DNA from 2 places in the Micromonospora sp. WMMD1274 genome. Region 1 is predicted to be linked to the other one. Evidence: predicted binding sites of a transcription regulator. Region 1 holds the regulator's gene; the other holds the start of a gene.
What was found. Region 1 encodes HspR, which represses chaperone genes until heat shock. Its sites were predicted from a motif close to TTGAGTNNNNNNNACTCAA; they were not measured.

Region 1 (9,532 bases):
GTCATCTTCTCCAGCAGGATCACCGAGCCGATGGCGAGCGGGAGGATGACCACCGAGTCGTCGTCGTAGCGCAGGTAGACGCCGCTGCCGTCGACGTACTGGTCGGCCGGCTTCCAGGCGTCGGTGATCTGCTTGGACACGTCGCTCGGCGCCTTGTTCGAGGTGTACGCGATCGCGTTCGAGCCGATGTCCCGCCCGGTGGCGCGGGAGAAGTTGTCCTCCACGTAGCCCCGGGGCGAGAAGTTGCCGTAGAAGATCGTGAAGGCGGCGATGAGCGCGCCGATGACGGCGACCGCCACGCCCACCACGAACCACCGTCGGTACGTCACAGCTCCTCCACCACGGTCTCGGTCAGGACCAGCTCGTTTGTCTGCGGGTAGGCGTGCCAGGTGCGCCAGGCGAGCGCGCCGTCCGGCGGGCCGGGCCGGACGGAGAGCGCGGTGACCGCGTCCTCGTCGCCGGGGAAGACCCCGATCAGCGCGTACGGGTCCTCGGCCAGCTCGGCGCGCAGCGCCGCGACCCGGGTGCGCAGGCCGTCGCCCTCCGGCCGGAGCACTGTGGCGAGGAACCGGTAGCCGGCCGTCTCGTCGTGCAGCGTGCCGGGCAGGTGCGGCGGGCGGCCGGGCAGGCAGGCGACCGTCTCGGTGAGCGTGCCGAGCACGACCTGGTGGGAGGCGCCGAGCAGGCGCAGCCGCAGCCGGGGCAGGCCGGGCAGGTCGATGTCGCGTACGGCGAGCGCCGGCAGTTCCGGGCCGCCCAGGGCCAGGCTCAGGTCGGCGGCGCTGGTGTCCACGTAGGGCGCGTCCAGACAGACGAGCACGTCAGCGCACCGTGTCCGGGCCGCCCTGCGGGTAGATCATCACCTCGGCGCGGCGCAGCTCCTCGCCGAGGTTGACCTCCCAGCCGGCCTCCCCGTACGCCTCGAACGACAGCCGCGCGCCGCCGGGCGCCTGGTAGTCGTAGTAGCGCATGGTGCCGCTCGGGTCGAGGCCGGTGCCCTCGGTCGCGGTGTACCGGGCCTGGCCCGACTCGTCCCAGTTGTAGCGGCGGCCGGCGATCTCCAGCGTCGGGGCGCCCGGCGTGACGGTGGCCCCCGGCTCGCTGGTCCAGAGCACCATCTCCAGGTCCGGGTCGGTCTCCACGGAGAGCCAGCGCTTCACGCCGCCCGCGTCGTCGAGCAGATGCTCCGCCCAGCTCCACCCGCCCTCGACGAGGTGCACCGAGCCGCGCACGGTGTAGGGCACCGTGCGGATCTCGACGATGTCGCCGGGCTTGAGCGCGCGCGGGTCACCACGCAGCGCGTCGGCGTCCCGGTCCCGGAACGGGTCACCCGGCGCCGCCTTCGTCTTCGGGCGCGACGCCGATCGGGACTTCCGTACCGCGATGACGGCGATCACCACACCGGCCACCCCCACCAGGCACCCCAGCGTGGTCACCACGTACGCCAACGAACCGTTCACGACCGCCTCCCCCAACCTGCTCGGCGGGAACGGTAACAACCGCACGCACGCCTGATGAAGTCCTGTTCGCTGAGTGTGCGCTCAGTTACCGTGCGCCGCCGGCGAGCCGCTCGGCGGCGTATTCGCCCAGCGTGGCGCGACCCATGAGGCAGCCGGAGAACGTGGTGAACTCGCCGTCGTCGCCGCGCAGCCGCGCCCAGGCGTCCCGCCCGGCGGCCGGGTCGACGGCTTCCAGCAGCGTCGCCGCGTACGCCCGGCCGGCCGGCGAACCCTTGCGGAGCAACCTGTCGACGCGCTTACGGGCCGCCTCCGGGTGCTCCCGCAGCGCTTGCTCCAGCGTCCGGTACGCCTCGGTCGCGGGCAGGATCTGCCCCGCCAGCCCCACCCCGCCGAAGGCGAGGGTGTCCGCACCGTCGAGTTCCCGCACGGCCGCGTCCAGTTCCCGTTCCCAGCTCCCGCTCATGCCTCACTATGTGCCCACCCCGCCAACCCCTCACCCCTGCCGCCCGCCCCGGCTCTCCCCTCGGCTCTCCCCTCGGTTCCCCCCTCGGCTCTCCCCGTTGATCAAGGAGTTTGTGTCCCCGCCGGCGCCTCCACAGGACACAAACTCCTTGATCAACGCAGGTGGAGGTTGAGGCGAGCCCGGCGGGTGGGGCGGCAGCAGGCGGAGTGCGGTGGGACGGCGAAGGCCCGGCCGGAGGCCGGGCCTTCGCAAGGGTGGTGCGGGTCAGGCGGCGGTCACCGCCAGGGACTCCTTGGAGTCGGACAGGTCGACGCGAACCGTGTCGCCGTCGCGGATCTCGCCGGCCAGCAGCGCCTTCGCGAGCTGGTCGCCGATCGCCGACTGCACCAGCCGGCGCAGTGGCCGGGCGCCGTAGATCGGGTCGTACCCGTGCTCGGCCAGCCAGGTGCGTGCGGAGTCGCTGACGTCCAGTGCCAACCGGCGGTCCGCAAGACGGGTTCGCATCCGGTCGAGCTGGATGTCCACGATCGACCGCAGGTCCTCGCCCTGGAGCGCGGCGAACACCACGATGTCGTCGAGCCGGTTGAGGAACTCCGGCTTGAAGTGCGACCGGACCACCGCGAGCACACCCTCCCGGCGCTCGTTCTCGGTGAGCGTCAGGTCGCTGATCACCGACGAACCCAGGTTCGAGGTGAGGATCAGGATCGCGTTGCGGAAGTCCACGGTGCGGCCCTGACCGTCGGTGAGCCGGCCGTCGTCGAGCACCTGGAGCAGCACGTCGAAGACGTCCGGGTGGGCCTTCTCCACCTCGTCCAGCAGGATCACCGAGTACGGGCGGCGGCGTACCGCCTCGGTGAGCTGGCCGCCCTCCTCGTAGCCGACGTACCCGGGCGGGGCGCCGACCAGGCGGGCCACCGAGTGCTTCTCGCCGTACTCGCTCATGTCGATGCGGACCATGGCCCGCTCGTCGTCGAAGAGGAACTCGGCGAGCGCCTTGGCCAGCTCGGTCTTGCCGACGCCGGTCGGGCCGAGGAACAGGAAGCTGCCGGTCGGGCGGTCCGGGTCGGCGACGCCGGCCCGGGCGCGGCGGACCGCGTCGGACACCGCGCCGACCGCCTCGGCCTGACCGACGACGCGGCCGCGCAGCGACTCCTCCATCCGGAGCAGCTTGGCCGTCTCGCCTTCGAGCAGCCGCCCGGCGGGGATGCCGGTCCAGGAGGCGACCACAGCGGCGATGTCGTCCGCGCCGACCTCCTCCTTGAGCATCGCGCCGTCCGCCTGGAGCCGGGCCAGTTCCTCCTCGGCCTGCTTCAACTCGGTCCGCAGCGCGGGGATCCGGCCGTACCGCAGCTCGGCGGCGCGTTCCAGCTCGCCGTCGCGCTCGGCCCGCTCGGCCTCGCCGCCGAGGCGCTCCAGCTCCTCCTTGGCGGTGGAGAGCTTGGTGATGTGGCTCTTCTCGGTCTGCCAGCGCTCGGAGAGCGCGGTGAGCTGCTCGCGCTTGTCGGCCAGCTCCTTGCGCAGCCGCTCCAGACGCTCGGCGGACGCGGCGTCCGGCTCCTTGGCCAGCGCCATCTCCTCGATCTCCAGCCGGCGTACCGCCCGCTCGATCTCGTCCACCTCGACCGGGCGCGAGTCGATCTCCATGCGCAGCCGGGACGCGGACTCGTCGACCAGGTCGATCGCCTTGTCCGGCAGGAACCGGTCGGTGATGTACCGGTCGGAGAGCGCGGCGGCGGCGACCAGCGCGGCGTCGGTGATCCGTACGCCGTGGTGCACCTCGTAGCGCTCCTTGAGCCCGCGCAGGATGCCGATGGTGTCCTCGATGGTCGGCTCGCCGACCAGCACCGGCTGGAAGCGGCGCTCCAGGGCCGGGTCCTTCTCGATGTGCTCGCGGTACTCGTCGAGCGTGGTCGCGCCGACCATCCGCAGCTCGCCGCGCGCCAGCATCGGCTTGAGCATGTTGCCGGCGTCCATCGAGCCCTCGCCCTTGCCGGCGCCGACCACGGTGTGCAGCTCGTCGAGGAACGTGATGACCTGGCCGTCGGAGTTCTTGATCTCCTCCAGCACGGACTTCAGCCGCTCCTCGAACTGACCGCGGTACGACGCGCCGGCCACCATCGCACCGAGGTCGAGCGAGACCAGCTTCTTGTCCCGCAGCGACTCCGGCACGTCGCCGGCCACGATCCGCTGGGCCAGGCCCTCCACGATCGCGGTCTTGCCGACGCCCGGTTCGCCGATCAGGACCGGGTTGTTCTTCGTACGCCGGGACAGCACCTGGATCACCCGGCGGATCTCCGAGTCCCGGCCGATCACCGGGTCGATCTTGCCGTCGCGGGCGCTGGCGGTGAGGTCGACGCCGTACTTGGACAGGGCCTGGTAGGTCTGCTCCGGGTCGGCGGTGGTGACCCGGCGGTCCCCGCCGCGGACGGTCGGGAACGCGGCGACCAGGTTCTCCTCGGTGGCGCCGGAGTTCTTCAGCGCGACCGAGACGGCGCCGCCGACCCGGGCCAGCCCGGCCAGCAGGTGCTCGGTGGAGGTGTACTCGTCGCCCAGCGGCCGCGCGATCTGTTCGGCGGCGCCGATGGCGTTGACGAACTCGCGGGCCAGCGTCGGCTCGGCGATGCTCGACCCGCGCGCGGCGGGCAGCGCGTCGACCGAGCGCTGGGCGACGCGGCGCAGCTCGGCGGGGTCGGCCCCGACGGCGCGCAGCAGGCCCGCGGCGGTCGAGCCCTCGGTGTCCAGCAGTGACAGCAGCAGGTGCCAGGGCTCCACGGTGGCGTGACCGCGCTGGTTCGCCAGCGCGACGGCACCGGTGATGGCCTCGCGGCTCTTGGTGGTGAGACGTTCCGTGTTCATGGGCTCCCCCGGATCGGCGTGTCCACTGGACATGACACAACCAGAGTTGAGTCTATTCCGCTCAACTCCACCCCTGTGACCTGAGTCACCGTCCTCCGGCCCGGCCGGAGAGATCTTGGTACGAAACGGCCCCTCCAAGGGCCGTTTCGTACCAAGATCTCAGCGACGCGGTAGACGCGGCCGAAGGTCTGGTCGAGGGACATCAGGGCAAGGGCACCTATGTCACCGCTCGCGACGACGCCCCCTGATCCCGCACCACCGGGCGCCCGATCCACCCCGGACGCGGCAGGTGCGCGCCCGGAGTAGCCTCACCCGCGTGCGAGTACGTGTCGAACAGACCGCCCTGCCCGGGATCGGCGTACGTCATGATCTGATGACGGAGTCCGGCCGCCGGCTCGGCGTGGTCTCCCACCGCAATGGCCGTCGCGACCTGGTCCTCTACGACCCGGACGATCCCGACTCCTGCCAACACGACATACCCCTGACCGACGACGAGGCGGAGGCGCTGGCCGACATCCTCGGCGCGTCGCTGATGCTGGGTCAGCTCTCCGGGCTGCGCGAGCAGGCCGCCGGGCTGCTGACCGAGCAGATCGCCATCCCGGCGGGGTCGAAGTACGTCGGCAAGCGGCTCGCGGACACCAAGGCACGCACCCGGACCAGCGCGTCCATCGTGGCCGTGCTGCGTCAGGGCGCCGTGAACGTCTCGCCCGATCCCACCTTCCGGTTCGAGGCCGGCGATGTGGTCGTCGTGGTCGGTACCCGTCAGGGGCTCGACGGCGTGACCGCGATCCTCGCCGAGACCGATCCGGACGGCTGACGCGTATGCACGAAACCACAATCCTGCTCATCGAGGTCGGTGCGCTGCTGCTCCTGCTCGGCCTGCTCGGCCGGCTGAGCCGTCGCTTCGGCGTGTCGCCCATCCCGCTGTACCTGCTCGCCGGCCTGGCGTTCGGGCACGGCGGGCTGCTGCCGCTCAACGCCAGCGAGGAGTTCTTCGCCGTCGGCGCGGAGATCGGCGTGATCCTGCTGCTGGTCATGCTCGGCCTGGAATACAGCGCCAACGAACTGGTGGGCAACCTCCGGTCAGCCGCGCCGGCCGGCGTGATCGACGCGGTGTTCAACGCGCTGCCCGGGTTCGCCTTCGCGCTCCTGCTCGGCTGGGGCTGGGTGGCGGCGGTGGTGCTCGCGGGCGTGACCTGGGTGTCGTCGTCCGGCGTGATCGCCAAGGTGCTCGGCGACCTGGGCCGGGTCGGTAACCGGGAGACCCCGGTGATCCTCTCCGTCCTGGTGATCGAGGACCTGGCGATGGCCCTCTATCTGCCGCTGGTCACCGCGCTGCTCGCCGGGGTCGGCCTGATGAAGGGTGGCATCGCGCTCGCCATCGCGGTGTTCACCGTCGTCGTGGTGCTGGCCGTGGCCATCCGGTACGGCCACCTGATCTCCGCCGCGCTCTCCGCCAAGGATCCGGAGGCACTCCTGCTCGGGGTGCTCGGCCTGACCCTGCTGGTCGCCGGTGTCGCGGCCAAGCTCCAGGTGTCCGCGGCGGTCGGTGCGTTCCTGGTGGGTATCGCGCTGTCCGGGCCGGTGGCGCACCACGCGACCGAGCTGCTCTCCCCGCTGCGTGACCTGTTCGCCGCGGTCTTCTTCGTGTTCTTCGGGCTGGTGACCAACCCGCTGGACATGCCGCCGGTACTGCTGCCCGCGCTGCTGCTGGCAGTGGTGACCATGGCGACGAAGGTGGCCACCGGCTACCTGGCCGCCCGCCGGGCCGGGATCGCCGAGCCCGGCCGCTGGCGGGCCGGCCTGGCGCTGACCCCGCGCGGCGAGTTCTCCATCGTCATCGCCGGGCTGGCCGTCGCGGCCATCTACCCGGTGGAGCCGAAGCTCGCCGCGCTCGCCACCGCGTACGTGTTGATCACGGTGGTGACCGGGCCGCTGCTCGCCCGGCTGCCCGACACCCCGTGGTTCAAGCAGTGGCTGCGCAGCCGCGCCGCCGCCGCACGGCCGCCCGCGCCGCTGCCCCTGGCCGCCGGCGACTGACCCGGTGCCGGGCCGGATCAGCCGTGGGGCAGATCCGGCCCGGCGTTGTCAAATTGATCCCGGGAAGGTCTACCCCTGCTCCGTCCAACCGCGTTAACGTTTCGGCCCAGCAGCCAGGGTCCGCGGGTGGCCTGCGCCCCCGCCAGCGCAAGCGGAAGGTCGGCCGGTGAGCGTGCAGGAAGAGACGTTCCGCGGCTTCGCCAATCCGGTCGATCCCTCGCCCGCCGAGCTTCGGGCGTGGGCCTATCAACCGGATTCGGTGCCGCTGACCTCGATGCCGCCCGACTGGGACCTGCTGGTCGCCGGTGACCACCTGGTGCAGACGTTGTTCGATCTGGCGATGGACCAGGGCTGCCCGGCGCGGCGGTTCACGCTGCACTGCCTCTACATCTACGCCGCCGACGGCATCCGGACGAACTTCCGCGCCCACCCCAAGCGCCGGTTCCGCAAGCTGGTCGAGCAGGCCGAGAAGTCCGGCGACGACCTGATGCGCAACTGGGCGCACAACAGCCGGGTGCTGCTCGCCCGGCCGGATCTCTTCGTCTACCGGGACTGGTGCGAGGGCGGCCTGGTCCGCGAGAACCGCCGCCTCTGACGGCGAACGGGCCGGGATCCCCCGTGGATCCCGGCCCGCACGTCGGCGGATCGTCAGGTCGACCCGCCCTGCTTCTTGCGCCGCTCGTCGTCCCGCGCCCGGTCCACGCCGTGGTCCGTCTGGTCGGCGAAGCGCCCTTCCTTGACCTTGTCGCTGAAGCGTCCCTCGGTGACCCGGTCGAACCGCTCGCGGACGTTCTCGGCCACCTTCTCCAGCCGTTCCTCCGCGCGCTCGGCCACCTTCTTCGCCGGTTCCGTCATGACTCCCCCCGCCAGCCCGGAATCCGCTTTGGGGCTTTTGCCCCTGCGGAAAAGCGTAGTTGACCCCACCCTGCCGTACGCCGCTTTCCCCTGACCCGGCCCGCGAACCGCCCGGGGGACGACGAAGGCCGGCGCGGCCCCGGGGGAGCGGGGCGCGCCGGCCTTCAGGTACGAGGTCAGCGGTCGGGAGCGCGGCGCGGACGCCAGACGACGAGCGCGGTGGACGTGCGGTTGGTGGGCACGAGGTCGCCACGGGGGAAGCCGCCGAGCGACTCCAGCTCGGCGATCCGCCGGTACGCGGCGTCGAGTTCCGCCTCCAGCCGGGCCACCCGCTGCTGCGCCTCTTCGAGCAGCCGCTCCAGCGCGATGATCCGCTTGACCCCGGCCAGGTTGATCCCGTCGTCCTGGCTGAGCCGCTGCACCTCGCGGAGCAGCACCACGTCCCGGACGCTGTACCGGCGACCGCCACCGGACGCCCGGCCGGCCTGCACCAGGCCCAGCCGGTCGTACTGGCGCAGCGTCTGGGGGTGCATCCCCGCCATCCGCGCGGCCACCGAGATCATCAAGACCTTGGCCTCGTAGGCCGGGTCACCCGAGCCGACGTACTCCTCCGACATGCCCGCTCACCTCCGCTGCCGACCTCAACTGAATCGACGTACCCGCGCGTCGAGATGTTCCCGCGCGGCGGGCGGAGTCTGCGCCGCGAAGGTCTCCAGCGCCGCCCGCGCCTCGTCCGACACCTTCGCCGGGACCACCACGTCGAGCGTGACCAGCAGGTCACCGGCGCGGCCGTCCTTGCGTACGACGCCCTTGCCGCGGGCGCGCAGCACCCGCCCGCTGGGCGTACCCGGTGGCACCCGCAGGGTCACCGTCCCGTCCAGGGTCGGTACGCGCAGGTCCGTGCCGAGAACCGCCTCGGCGTACGTGATCGGGACGGTCAGGGTCAGGTCGTCCCCGGTACGCCCGAACAGCTCGTCCGGGCGGACCTTCACCTGTACGAACAGGTCACCCGCCGCACCGCCCCGCTCGCCGGGCTCACCCCGGCCGGCCAGGCGGATCCGCTGCCCGTCGGCCACACCGGCCGGGAAGCGCACGTTCAGCGTGCGGGTCTTGGTGACCCCGCCGGTGCCGTGGCACTCCGGGCACTTCTCCTCGACGATCGTGCCGACGCCCTGGCAGTTGCGGCACGGCTCGGAGAAGCTGAACGACCCCTGGTTGCGAGTGGTCACCCCGGCGCCGTGGCAGACCGGGCAGGCCACCGGCTGGGTGCCGGGCTTCGCGCCGTTGCCGTGGCAGGTGTCGCAGACCCCGGGAGCTCGCAGCGTCAGCGGCAGCGTGACGCCTCGTACCGCGTCTTCGAAGTCGAGCGCCACCTCGGTCTCGACGTCCCGGCCACGCGCCGGGCCGCGCGGCCGCGCCGGACCGCCGCCGCCTCCGCCGCCGGAGAAGATCGAGCTGAACAGGTCGGTGAAGCCGCCGCCGCTGAACCGGTTGTCGCCGGCGCCCGCGCCGCCGAACAGGTCGGAGACGTCGAACGGCATGCCGCCCGGCTGGCCCGCGCCGCGGGCGTTGCGCCGGAAGGCGCCGGAGCCGAACAGCGAGCGCATCTCGTCGTACTCGCGGCGCTTCTTCTCGTCACCGAGCACCGCGTACGCCTCGGAGACGGTCTTGAACCGCTCCTCCGCGCCGGTGTCGCCGGGGTTGTGGTCCGGGTGCGACTCCCGGGCCAACTTGCGGTACGCCTTCTTGATCTCGTCCGAGGAGGCGGACTTGTCCACGCCCAACGCGGCGTAGTAGTCCTTCTCGATCCAGTCCTTGGAACTCACCGGTCCACCCCCTTCCACGGGTCGAATCCCGG
Region 2 (9,532 bases), 3.9 Mb from region 1:
GGCGACGGATCGCCCGCGCGGCGGGAGGAACGGCTGACCGACGCCGTCTGCGTCGCCGTCGGCCTGCCGCTGCTGCGCGTCGAGTCGCCGACGCTGGGCGGCGCGGAACAGGCCCGCCGGTTCGCCGAGTACGTGCTGGACGCGCGGGCCTACGCCGACGGCACCGACCCGGACGGCGGCGACGCGGTCGGCTTCCGGGACATCATCGGCCGGTTGCCGGACGGCCGGCAGGGACCGGTGAACGACCTGGGCGCGCTGGCCCGGGTCGAGGCGGTCGAGGCGTACGTGGCGGGCCGGATCGCCGACCCGATCGTGCGCGGCCTGCACGTGCGCTGGACCGGCGGCCCGGCGGAGGGCTGGGCCTGGGCCGAGGTGCGGCCCGGCCGCTGCCTGCTGGAGCGGGTCCGGCTGACCGCGCGCGGCTTCTCCTGCGGCGTCGACCCGGGCCGGCTCGCCGAGGACCTGGCCGTGGTGGCGCTGGGGGAGCGGCTGCGTGACCTCGACGCCGCCGCGCCGTCCCCGCTGGACCGTGACGAGCTTCTCCGGCGGGTACGTGCGCTGGCCGCGCGGCGGGACTCCTTCGACGGCGGCTTCGCCTTCGATCACCTCTGCGCCGACTGAACCGTCCTCGCCGGCGACGACGGCGACTTTCGATTTTTTTCCGATCTCCGGTTGAACCTTCGCCGACGGCGCTCCGTACCTCATCGGGAATGGACGCAGATCTTCCCCGCCGCGCCGCCGACGGCGCGGAGACGGTGCGGAAAGGGCATCGTCGGCCATTGACGTGCGACCGAGCGTCGCAGTGATCTCACACCCCGAATTCGTCGGTCCGCCGGGATCACCAGTCAACTACCGGATCGAGAAGGAGAGCAATTCGATGCGCAGGTCCACACGGGCGCGCCGGTCATCCGGTAACGCGCGGAGCAAGCGGTTGCTGGCGGTTGTCGGCACGCTCGCGGTCTTCGGCGGCATCGTCGCCGTCACCCAGATCTCGTCCGCCCAGGACCGGCGGACGACCACCCGCGCCGCGTCGGCGTCCTGCGTGCCCGCGAGCCCGGGGGCGACCGCCCCGAACGGCCAGGGCAGCACCACCCGTACCTGGCAGAACGGCCGCTGGGTCCGCAGCCACTGGGGCGACGGCCAGATGTCACCGGCCGAGTGTCAGCAGACCAACGCGGGCGGCGCCGGCGCCGGCACCCCGACCGTGGCCTGCCCGGACGTCCGCGGCCGGCTGCCGCAGGTGCCCGACCGGGCGCGCGCCGAGGTGGACCGCACCCTGGCGCTGCTGGAGTCGCAGATCGCCGACGCGAACCGGCGGCTCGCCGCGGACGGCCGCAACGGCGGCGACTTCATCAACAACGCGATCCTGCGTCCGCTCGCGGACAAGCGCACCGCGGCGCTCAACCGGATCGCCACCGCGATCGGCCGGGTCGCCCAGCGCCCGCAGGGCCTGGACCAGCTCGCCCAGTGCGCGCTGACCGACACTCCCGGCACCGGCGGCGGCCAGAACGGCGGCAACAACAACGGCGGCCAGAACGGCGGCAACAACGGGGGCCAGAACGGCGGCAACAACGGCGGTGGGAACAACAACGGCGGTGGCCAGAACAACGGCGGCGGCAACGGCCTGAACGTGCTCGCCAAGGACTGCTCCGGCAGCCAGCTCCAGGCGCACGACGGTTTCCAGAACGGCAACCGGTGCGTGAGCACCGCATTCGGTGAGGTGGGCGCCGCGGCGAACAACCCGTCGCTGCTGATCACGCAGTTCCCGAACCAGGTGCGGCGCAACCAGCCGTTCACGCTCCGGGTCACCACCAAGAACCTGGTGCGCGACCGCTTCCTCGCCGCCGGCCAGGGTGGCTACTACCTGGAGAGCTCGCTGCTCAACGGTCAGGGCCTGGTACGCGGTCACTTCCACACCGCCTGCCGGATGCTCGGCAGCACCCGGCAGCCTCCGAACCCGCAGGACGTGCCGGCCTTCTTCGTCGCCACCGAGGACGGGCGGGGCGGTGACCAGCCGGACGACGTGCTGATCCAGATCCCGGGCCTGGCGCAGTCGGGCGTGGCGCAGTGCGCGGTCTGGGCCGGTGACGGCTCGCACCGCATCCCGATGATGGAGCGGGCCAACCAGACCCCCGCCATCGACGTGGTGCGCATCCGGGTCAACTGAGCCGGCGAACGGCCGCGGCCGTCCGGGGGACTCCTCCGGGCGGCCGCTGCCGTTCCCGCGTACGGGCACGGTGGGAGGTGATCCCGGAAGAAATTTCGTGCCGGCGGTATCCAGCCGGATGAAAAGCGCCGACCACAGAAAGCCGATCGGGGCCACACCGATTTCTCAGCGTGACCCCGGGATGCCCGACGGTGAACCGGTGACGGTCAGCGGTTCTTGTACGCCTCGACCACCGACACCGGGATGCGCCCGCGCTCGGAAATCTCGAACCCGTTCTTGGCGGCCCATTCCCGGATGGCGCGGTTCTGCTCGCGGTCCATTCCCGAGGTGCTCGGCCGGGAGGTGCGGCGGGCGCCGCGGGTGACCTCGGTCGCTCCCCGGCCGATCCGCCTGCCAGCGCTGATGTACAGATCCAGCGCCTTGCGCAGGACGCCCGCGTTCTCGTCGGAGACGTCGATCGTGTACGCCACGCCGTCCAGGCTGAACTCGACGGTCCGATCGGCCTTTCCGCCGTCGAGGTCGTCGGTCAGAACGGTGATTACTTTCCTTGCCATCGCCATTACTCCCTGTGTCGGGCGGGGTGTGGCTAAGAGTTTGACCTACCGCGCGGTAATTCCGCAACAATAGTCGGCTGTTTCCATTCGGCGGGTCGCGGTAAACGGTGCCGCCATTGGGTGCGCGGCGCGGGAACGAGGCACTCCGGAGTGGCGTGGGTCACAACCCGGAACAAGGGACACGTTTTGTTACTTGAGCCAGACACGCTCAACCAACGTGATGGCAGGTGTTCGATGGCAACTCTTCCGGTACTTCCTCTGACCGACGCCGTCCTGCTGCCCGGGATGGTCATCCCGGTGACCCTCGACCCGACCACCCAGGCCGCCGTCGACGCGGCGCGCGCCACCGGCGACAAGGAACTCCTGGCCGTACCCCGCATCGACGGCGAGTACGGCTCCGTCGGCGTGGTCGCCACGATCGAGAAGGTGGGCCGGCTGCCCAGCGGCGAGCCGGCGGCGGTCATCCGCGGTCTGGCCCGCGCCCGTATCGGCTCCGGCGTGCCCGGCCCCGGCGCCGCGCTCTGGGTCGAGGCGACCGCACTCGACGAGCCCGCACCGGCGGGCCGCGCCCGGGAACTCGCCCGCGAGTACCGCGCGCTCATGACGTCCGTGCTGCAACAGCGCGGCGCCTGGCAGGTGATCGACGCGATGGAGCGGATGACCGACCTGTCCGAGCTGGCCGACTCGGCCGGTTACGCGCCCTGGCTCAGCCTGACGCAGAAGACCGAACTGCTCGCCGCGCCGGACGTCACCGCCCGGCTGGAACTGCTCGTCGGCTGGGTGAAGGAACACCTGGCCGAGCAGGAGGTCACCGAGCAGATCAACAGCGACGTCCGCGAAGGGCTGGAGAAGTCCCAGCGGGAGTTCCTGCTCCGCCAGCAGCTCGCCGCGATCCGCAAGGAACTCGGCGAGGACGAGCCGGACGGCTCCGCCGACTACCGCTCCCGGGTGGAGTCCGCCGACCTGCCGGAGAAGGTACGCGAGGCGGCGCTGCGCGAGGTCGGCAAGCTGGAGCGGGCAAGCGACGCCTCACCCGAGGCGGGCTGGATCCGCACCTGGCTGGACACCGTCCTGGAGATGCCGTGGAGCACGCGTACCCAGGACAACACGGACCTGGCCGCGGCCCGGGCCGTGCTCGACGCCGACCACGCCGGCCTGGCCGACGTGAAGGACCGCATCCTGGAGTACCTCGCGGTGCGCAACCGGCGCGCGGAGCGCAACCTCGGCGTGGTCGGCGGACGCGGCTCCGGCGCGGTGCTGGCCCTGGCCGGCCCGCCCGGTGTCGGCAAGACCAGCCTCGGCGAGTCGGTCGCCCGGGCGCTGGGCCGCAACTTCGTCCGCGTCTCCCTCGGCGGTGTCCGGGACGAGGCGGAGATCCGCGGCCACCGGCGCACCTACGTCGGCGCGCTGCCCGGCCGGATCGTGCGGGCGCTGCGCGAGGCCGGCTCGATGAACCCGGTCGTGCTGCTCGACGAGGTCGACAAGCTGGCCGCCGGCTACTCCGGTGACCCGGCGGCGGCCCTGCTGGAGGTGCTCGACCCGGCGCAGAACCACACGTTCCGCGACCACTACCTGGAGGTCGACCTCGACCTGTCCGACGTGCTGTTCCTGGCCACCGCCAACGTGGTCGAGGCGATCCCCGGCCCGCTGCTGGACCGGATGGAACTCGTCGCGCTGGACGGCTACACCGAGGACGAGAAGGTCGCCATCGCCCGGGACCACCTGCTGCCCCGGCAGCGGGACCGGGCCGGGCTGACCGCCGACGAGGTCGACGTCGCCGACGAGGCGCTGGCGCTGATCGCGGGCGAGTACACCCGGGAGGCCGGCGTCCGGCAGCTCGAACGGGCCCTCGCGAAGATCCTGCGCAAGGTCGCCGTCGCGCTCGCCGCGGACTCCGCGCCGGTGCACGTCGACGCCGGCAACCTGGCCCGCTACCTGGGCCGGCCGAAGTTCACCCCGGAGTCGGCCGAGCGGACCGCCGTGCCCGGCGTGGCGACCGGCCTGGCCGTCACCGGCGCCGGTGGCGACGTGCTGTTCATCGAGGCCACCACGATGGAGGGCGAGCCGGGGCTGACGCTCACCGGCCAGCTCGGCGACGTGATGAAGGAGTCCGCGCACATCGCGTGGTCGTACCTGCGGTCCAACGGACGGCGGTACGGCCTGGACCCGAACGCCCTGGCCGGGCGGCGGATCCACCTGCACGTCCCGGCGGGCGCGGTGCCCAAGGACGGCCCGAGCGCCGGCATCACCATGGTGACCGCGCTGGCGTCCCTGGTGACCGGGCGGCCGGTGCGGCCCGAGTTCGGGATGACCGGCGAGGTGACGCTCTCCGGCCGGGTGCTGCCGATCGGCGGGGTGAAGCAGAAGCTGCTCGCCGCGCACCGGGCCGGTCTCACCGAGGTGATCATCCCGAAGCGCAACGAGCCGGACCTGGACGACCTGCCGACCGAGGTGCGGGAGGCGCTGACCGTGCACACCCTGTCCGACGTGGCGGACGTGCTCGCGCTGGCGCTGCGCCCGGTCGAGATCGACACGGAGTCGCTGGACGGTCCGGCGCTCGCCGCGGCCTGACGACCGATGCGCCCCGGCCACAGACCCACTGTGGCCGGGGCGCCGTCGTGTCCGCCCGCGGGTCGCGCCGGGCTCAGCGGCGGTCGCGCCGCTCGTAGCCCCGGTCGCGGCGCTCGCCCGTACCGTCGCCGTCGCGGTCCCGGCGCACCGTCGCCTTGCGGCCCTTGATGGTGGTGCCGCGCAGCCCGGCGATGATCTCGTCGGCCACCCCCTGCGGCACCTCGACCAGGGAGAACCGGTCCGCGATCTCGATCGAGCCGATGTCCCGGCCGTTGATCCGGGTCTCCCCGGTGATCGCGCCGACCAGGTCCTGCGGCCGTACCCCGGCCCGGCGGCCCAGCCCGATGAAGACCTGGGTGGTCCCGCCGGTACGCGGGCGCCCCGGGCCCCGGCGCTCGCCCCGCCCGCCGGTCTCCGGCCGGCCCTCGCGCGGACCGCGGACCGGGACCTGCGGGATCTCCTCCTCGTCGTCCGAGCCCGGCGACGTCGCCTCGTGCGCCAGCTTCACCGCCGCCAGCGCCACCTCGACCAGGTCGAACTCGTCGGTGAGCGACTCCACGATCGCCCGGTACGGGTCGAGGTCGTCCTCCAGCAGGCTCTCCCGCAGCGCGCCCTGGGTCAGCTCCAGCCGCCGGGTGCGCATGTCCGCCACCGTGGGGATCTTGTCGATGGCGATCCGCTGCCCGGTGACCCGCTCGATGGTCTTGAGCATCCGGTGCTCGCGCGGCTCGGCGAGCGTGATCGCCACACCCTCCCGCCCGGCCCGGCCGACCCGCCCGATCCGGTGCACGTACGACTCCGGCGCGGACGGGACGTCGTAGTTGACCACGTGGGTGAGCTGCTCGACGTCCAGCCCTCGGGCGGCCACGTCGGTGGCGACCAGCAGGTCCGCCGTGCCGGCGCGCAGCCGGCCCATCACCCGGTCCCGCTGCTCCTGGCTCATCCCGCCGTGCAGCGCCTCGGCCCGGTAGCCCCGGCCGTTCATCGTCTCGGTGAGCCGGTCCACCTCCTCGCGGCTGCGGCAGAACACGATCGCCGCGGTCGGCGACTCCACGTCCAGGACCCGGCCCAGCGCGGCCGGCTTGTGCCCCCGGGCCACGATGTACGCGCTCTGCCGCACCCGGGGCGCCTCCCCGGCGACCGGCCGCTCCCGCTCGATGCGGATGCGGACCGGGTCGGTCAGGTGCTGCCGGGCCAGCCCGTCGATGCGGGCCGGCATGGTGGCCGAGAACAGCACCGTCTGCCGGCCGGCCGGGGCGTGCTCCAGGATCGCCTCGATGTCCTCGGCGAAGCCCATGTCGAGCATCTCGTCCGCCTCGTCCAGCACCACCGTGCTCAGCGCACCGAGGCGCAGCGTGCCCCGGGCGATGTGGTCCAGGGCCCGGCCCGGCGTCGCCACCACCACGTCCACGCCGTGGTCGAGCGCGCGCAACTGCCGGCCGATCGGCTGCCCGCCGTAGATCGGCAGCACCCGGGCGCCCAGGTCCTTGCCGTAGCGGTGGAACGCCTCGGAGACCTGCACGGCCAGCTCACGGGTCGGCACCAGCACCAGCGACACCGGGTCGCCCTCGGCCCGGCCGACCGGCATCCGCTGCAACAGCGGCAGCGCGAACGCGGCGGTCTTGCCCGTACCGGTCGCCGCCTGCCCCAGCAGATCCTGCCCGGCCAGCAACGGAGGGATGGCCTCCCGCTGGATCGGCGTCGGTTCCTCGTACCCGAGCGCGGACAGCGCGCCCAGCAACTCGGTGCGGAGCCCGAGATCGGCGAAGGCGAAGGCGTCCTCGGCGTCGTCGGGAACGGCGGGGTCGGTCGGGGTCGGTGCGGCGGTCATGCGACAAGTTTTTCATCACCGCCGCGCGGCGGTCGCGGCGACCGGGGCAAACGTTCGCCGCGCCACCCCTGTGCCGTCCCCTCCGGGTGATCCGGCGTGGCCCCGTGCCCCCGCCGGATCACCGGGACAGGACGGCCAGCAGCGTGGTGAGACCCACCCCGACGTCGAACACCGCGCACCACAGCGCGTACCCGCGCGGCACCACCGCGCCGGTGCGGTGGTACCAGGCGTCCCACGCCGCGTGCACGAGCCAGCCCACCCCGACGAGCACCCCGGCGACGTCGGCGGACGCGATCGTCGCCACGACCGCCAGGCCGCCCCACACGGCCGCCCCGGCGAGCTGCGCGGCCAGCGCGCGCCGGTCGCCCCACTGCCGCCGCCAGGTGCCGATCAGCAGGTAGCCGGCCGGCAGGACCAGCAGCGTCCAGGGCGCGAAGACGCTGGGCGCGAACCACATGTCCACGGTCATGAGCAGCCCCAGCCCGGCCGGCCACCCCCGCGCCACCGCCGCGGCGACCGGGTGCCGGCGCGGCGGCGCGGTGGCCGTGTGCCGGTGCCGCAGCGCCACCAGCAGCATCGCCGGCACCATCAGCAGGTGGCCGCCGAGCAGCAGCATGTCGTCCCCGACCCACCCGGCCCACCAGGGCGGGAGCAGCAGCAGGAACGGCACGTACATGGCCGCCGACATCTCCGCGGTGGCGGCCCGGCCGTCCCCCCGGTACCACATCCACGCGGCCATGCCCGCCGCCATGTTCGTCGCCATCACCAGCGCGCCCACGTCCGGCCGCGCCAGCACCGCCGCGCCGCCCAGCAGCCGCCCGCCCACCTGCCACAGCGGCCCGAGCAGCACCATTCCGGCCACCATCGCCACCACCATCCCGGCCAGGTGCCGGGTCCGCGCCCACCCGGCCCACCGCCGGGGTACGACCACAGTCATCTCCGTCATGCCCCGACCCTGCCGCCGCCGGGCGCACCGGAGAAGGCGCATCAGTCACCGGGAAACCGTGCGGAACGCACGATCCGGCCGTGACATCCCGCAGGCGCGGGCGGGCCGGCGCACGCCCTAGGATCGGCGGGCATGACAGTCGACTCCGCCGACCACCGGCTGCGCCGGGCCCGGCGGGTCACCCTGCTGTCGCTGGCCACCAACGTGTGGACCACCGTGCTGCTGCCCGTGGTCGGCCTGACCCGCGAACCCGACCCGGTACGCGTCGCGCTCGGCGCCGCCGGGCTGCTCGCCTTCACCGCGGCCCAGATCGCGGTGCTGCACGCGGCCGTCACGCCGTGGCTGCCCCTACCGGCCCGCCGTCGCCGGCACGCCGCGCTCACAGTGGCGGCGCTGCTCAGCCTGCCGCTGCTCGGCCCGGTCGCGGCCGGCTCCTGGCCCACCTGGGCGTGGCTGGGCGCGTCCCTGGTCGGCATGGTGCCGCTGCTGTTCCGGCCCGTCGTCGCGGCGGTGGCGGCGGCCGGCGTCCTCGCGGTGTCCGCCGCCGTCACCTGGTCGACGGGTGGGCCGGTGCCCACGGCGCTGCTGGTCACCGGCGCGGTGGGCGCCGGGATCGCCGCGCTCACCTGGGTGCAGGTCTGGTTCTGGGACCTGCTCGTCGAGGCCCGGCAGGGGCAGGCCGCCCAGGCGCGGCTGGCCGCGGCCGAGGAACGGTTGCGCTTCGCCCGGGACGTACACGATCTGCTCGGCCACGACCTCACGGTGATCGCGCTCAAGGCCGAGCTGGCGGAGCGGCTGGCGCCGCGCGACGCCGGCCGGGCCGCCCGGGAGGCGGCCGAGGCGCGGCGGCTGGCCGGCTCGGCGCTGACCCGGGTCCGGGCGGCGGTGCACGGCTACCGCGCCGTCGACCTGGTCGAGCAGGCCGCCGCGGTGGGGGAGGTGCTGCGTTCCAGCGGGGTACGCACGACTGTGGTCCCGCCCGACGGTGAGGTGCCCGCGCCGATCGCCGCCGACCTGGCCGCAGTGCTGCGCGAGGCCGGGACGAACGTGCTGCGGCACAGCCGGGCCGGCTGGTGCCGGATCGAGATCACCCGGACCGACGGCGTGGTGACGCTGACCGTACGCAACGACGGCGTCCGCGACGACGGCGGGCCGGACCGGCTCAGCGGCGGCCTGCGCGGCCTGGCCGACCGGCTCGCACCGGCCGGCGGACGGGTCCGGGCGCACGCCGCGGACGGCGTGTTCAGCCTGGTGGCGACGGTGCCGGTGACGCCGTGATCCGGGTGCTGCTGGCCGACGACGAGGAACTGATCCGGCTCGCGCTGGCCGCCCTGCTCGACCTGGAACCGGACATCGAGGTGGTCGCGCACGCCCACGACGGGCGCAGCGCCCTGGACGCGGCGCTGGCCCACCGCCCCGATGTCGCCGTGCTCGACCTGGAGATGCCGCCGCCCGGCGGCGTG

Region 2: lon (endopeptidase La) is a predicted target of HspR. The motif match lies at 2,915-2,933, and genes of this name have one in related genera.

The regions. Positions count from the first base shown of each region.
Region 1 is NZ_JBMHMG010000001.1:3,094,919-3,104,450, reverse strand. It holds gene ACN27D_RS14370 (DUF4247 domain-containing protein) at 1-329, opposite strand, end outside; gene ACN27D_RS14365 (DUF2617 family protein) at 326-820, opposite strand; gene ACN27D_RS14360 (DUF4178 domain-containing protein) at 822-1,460, opposite strand; gene ACN27D_RS14355 (hypothetical protein) at 1,546-1,923, opposite strand; gene clpB (ATP-dependent chaperone ClpB) at 2,188-4,779, opposite strand; gene ACN27D_RS14345 (cation:proton antiporter regulatory subunit) at 5,096-5,596, shown strand; gene ACN27D_RS14340 (cation:proton antiporter) at 5,602-6,819, shown strand; gene ACN27D_RS14335 (hypothetical protein) at 6,986-7,414, shown strand; gene ACN27D_RS14330 (hypothetical protein) at 7,468-7,674, opposite strand; gene ACN27D_RS14325 (heat shock protein transcriptional repressor HspR) at 7,851-8,291, opposite strand; gene dnaJ (molecular chaperone DnaJ) at 8,316-9,500, opposite strand.
Region 2 is NZ_JBMHMG010000001.1:7,032,536-7,042,067, reverse strand. It holds gene ACN27D_RS33305 (hypothetical protein) at 1-621, shown strand, start outside; gene ACN27D_RS33300 (hypothetical protein) at 878-2,167, shown strand; gene ACN27D_RS33295 (histone-like nucleoid-structuring protein Lsr2) at 2,374-2,721, opposite strand; gene lon (endopeptidase La) at 2,956-5,292, shown strand; gene ACN27D_RS33285 (DEAD/DEAH box helicase) at 5,366-7,123, opposite strand; gene ACN27D_RS33280 (hypothetical protein) at 7,242-8,069, opposite strand; gene ACN27D_RS33275 (sensor histidine kinase) at 8,202-9,347, shown strand; gene ACN27D_RS33270 (response regulator transcription factor) at 9,344-9,532, shown strand, end outside.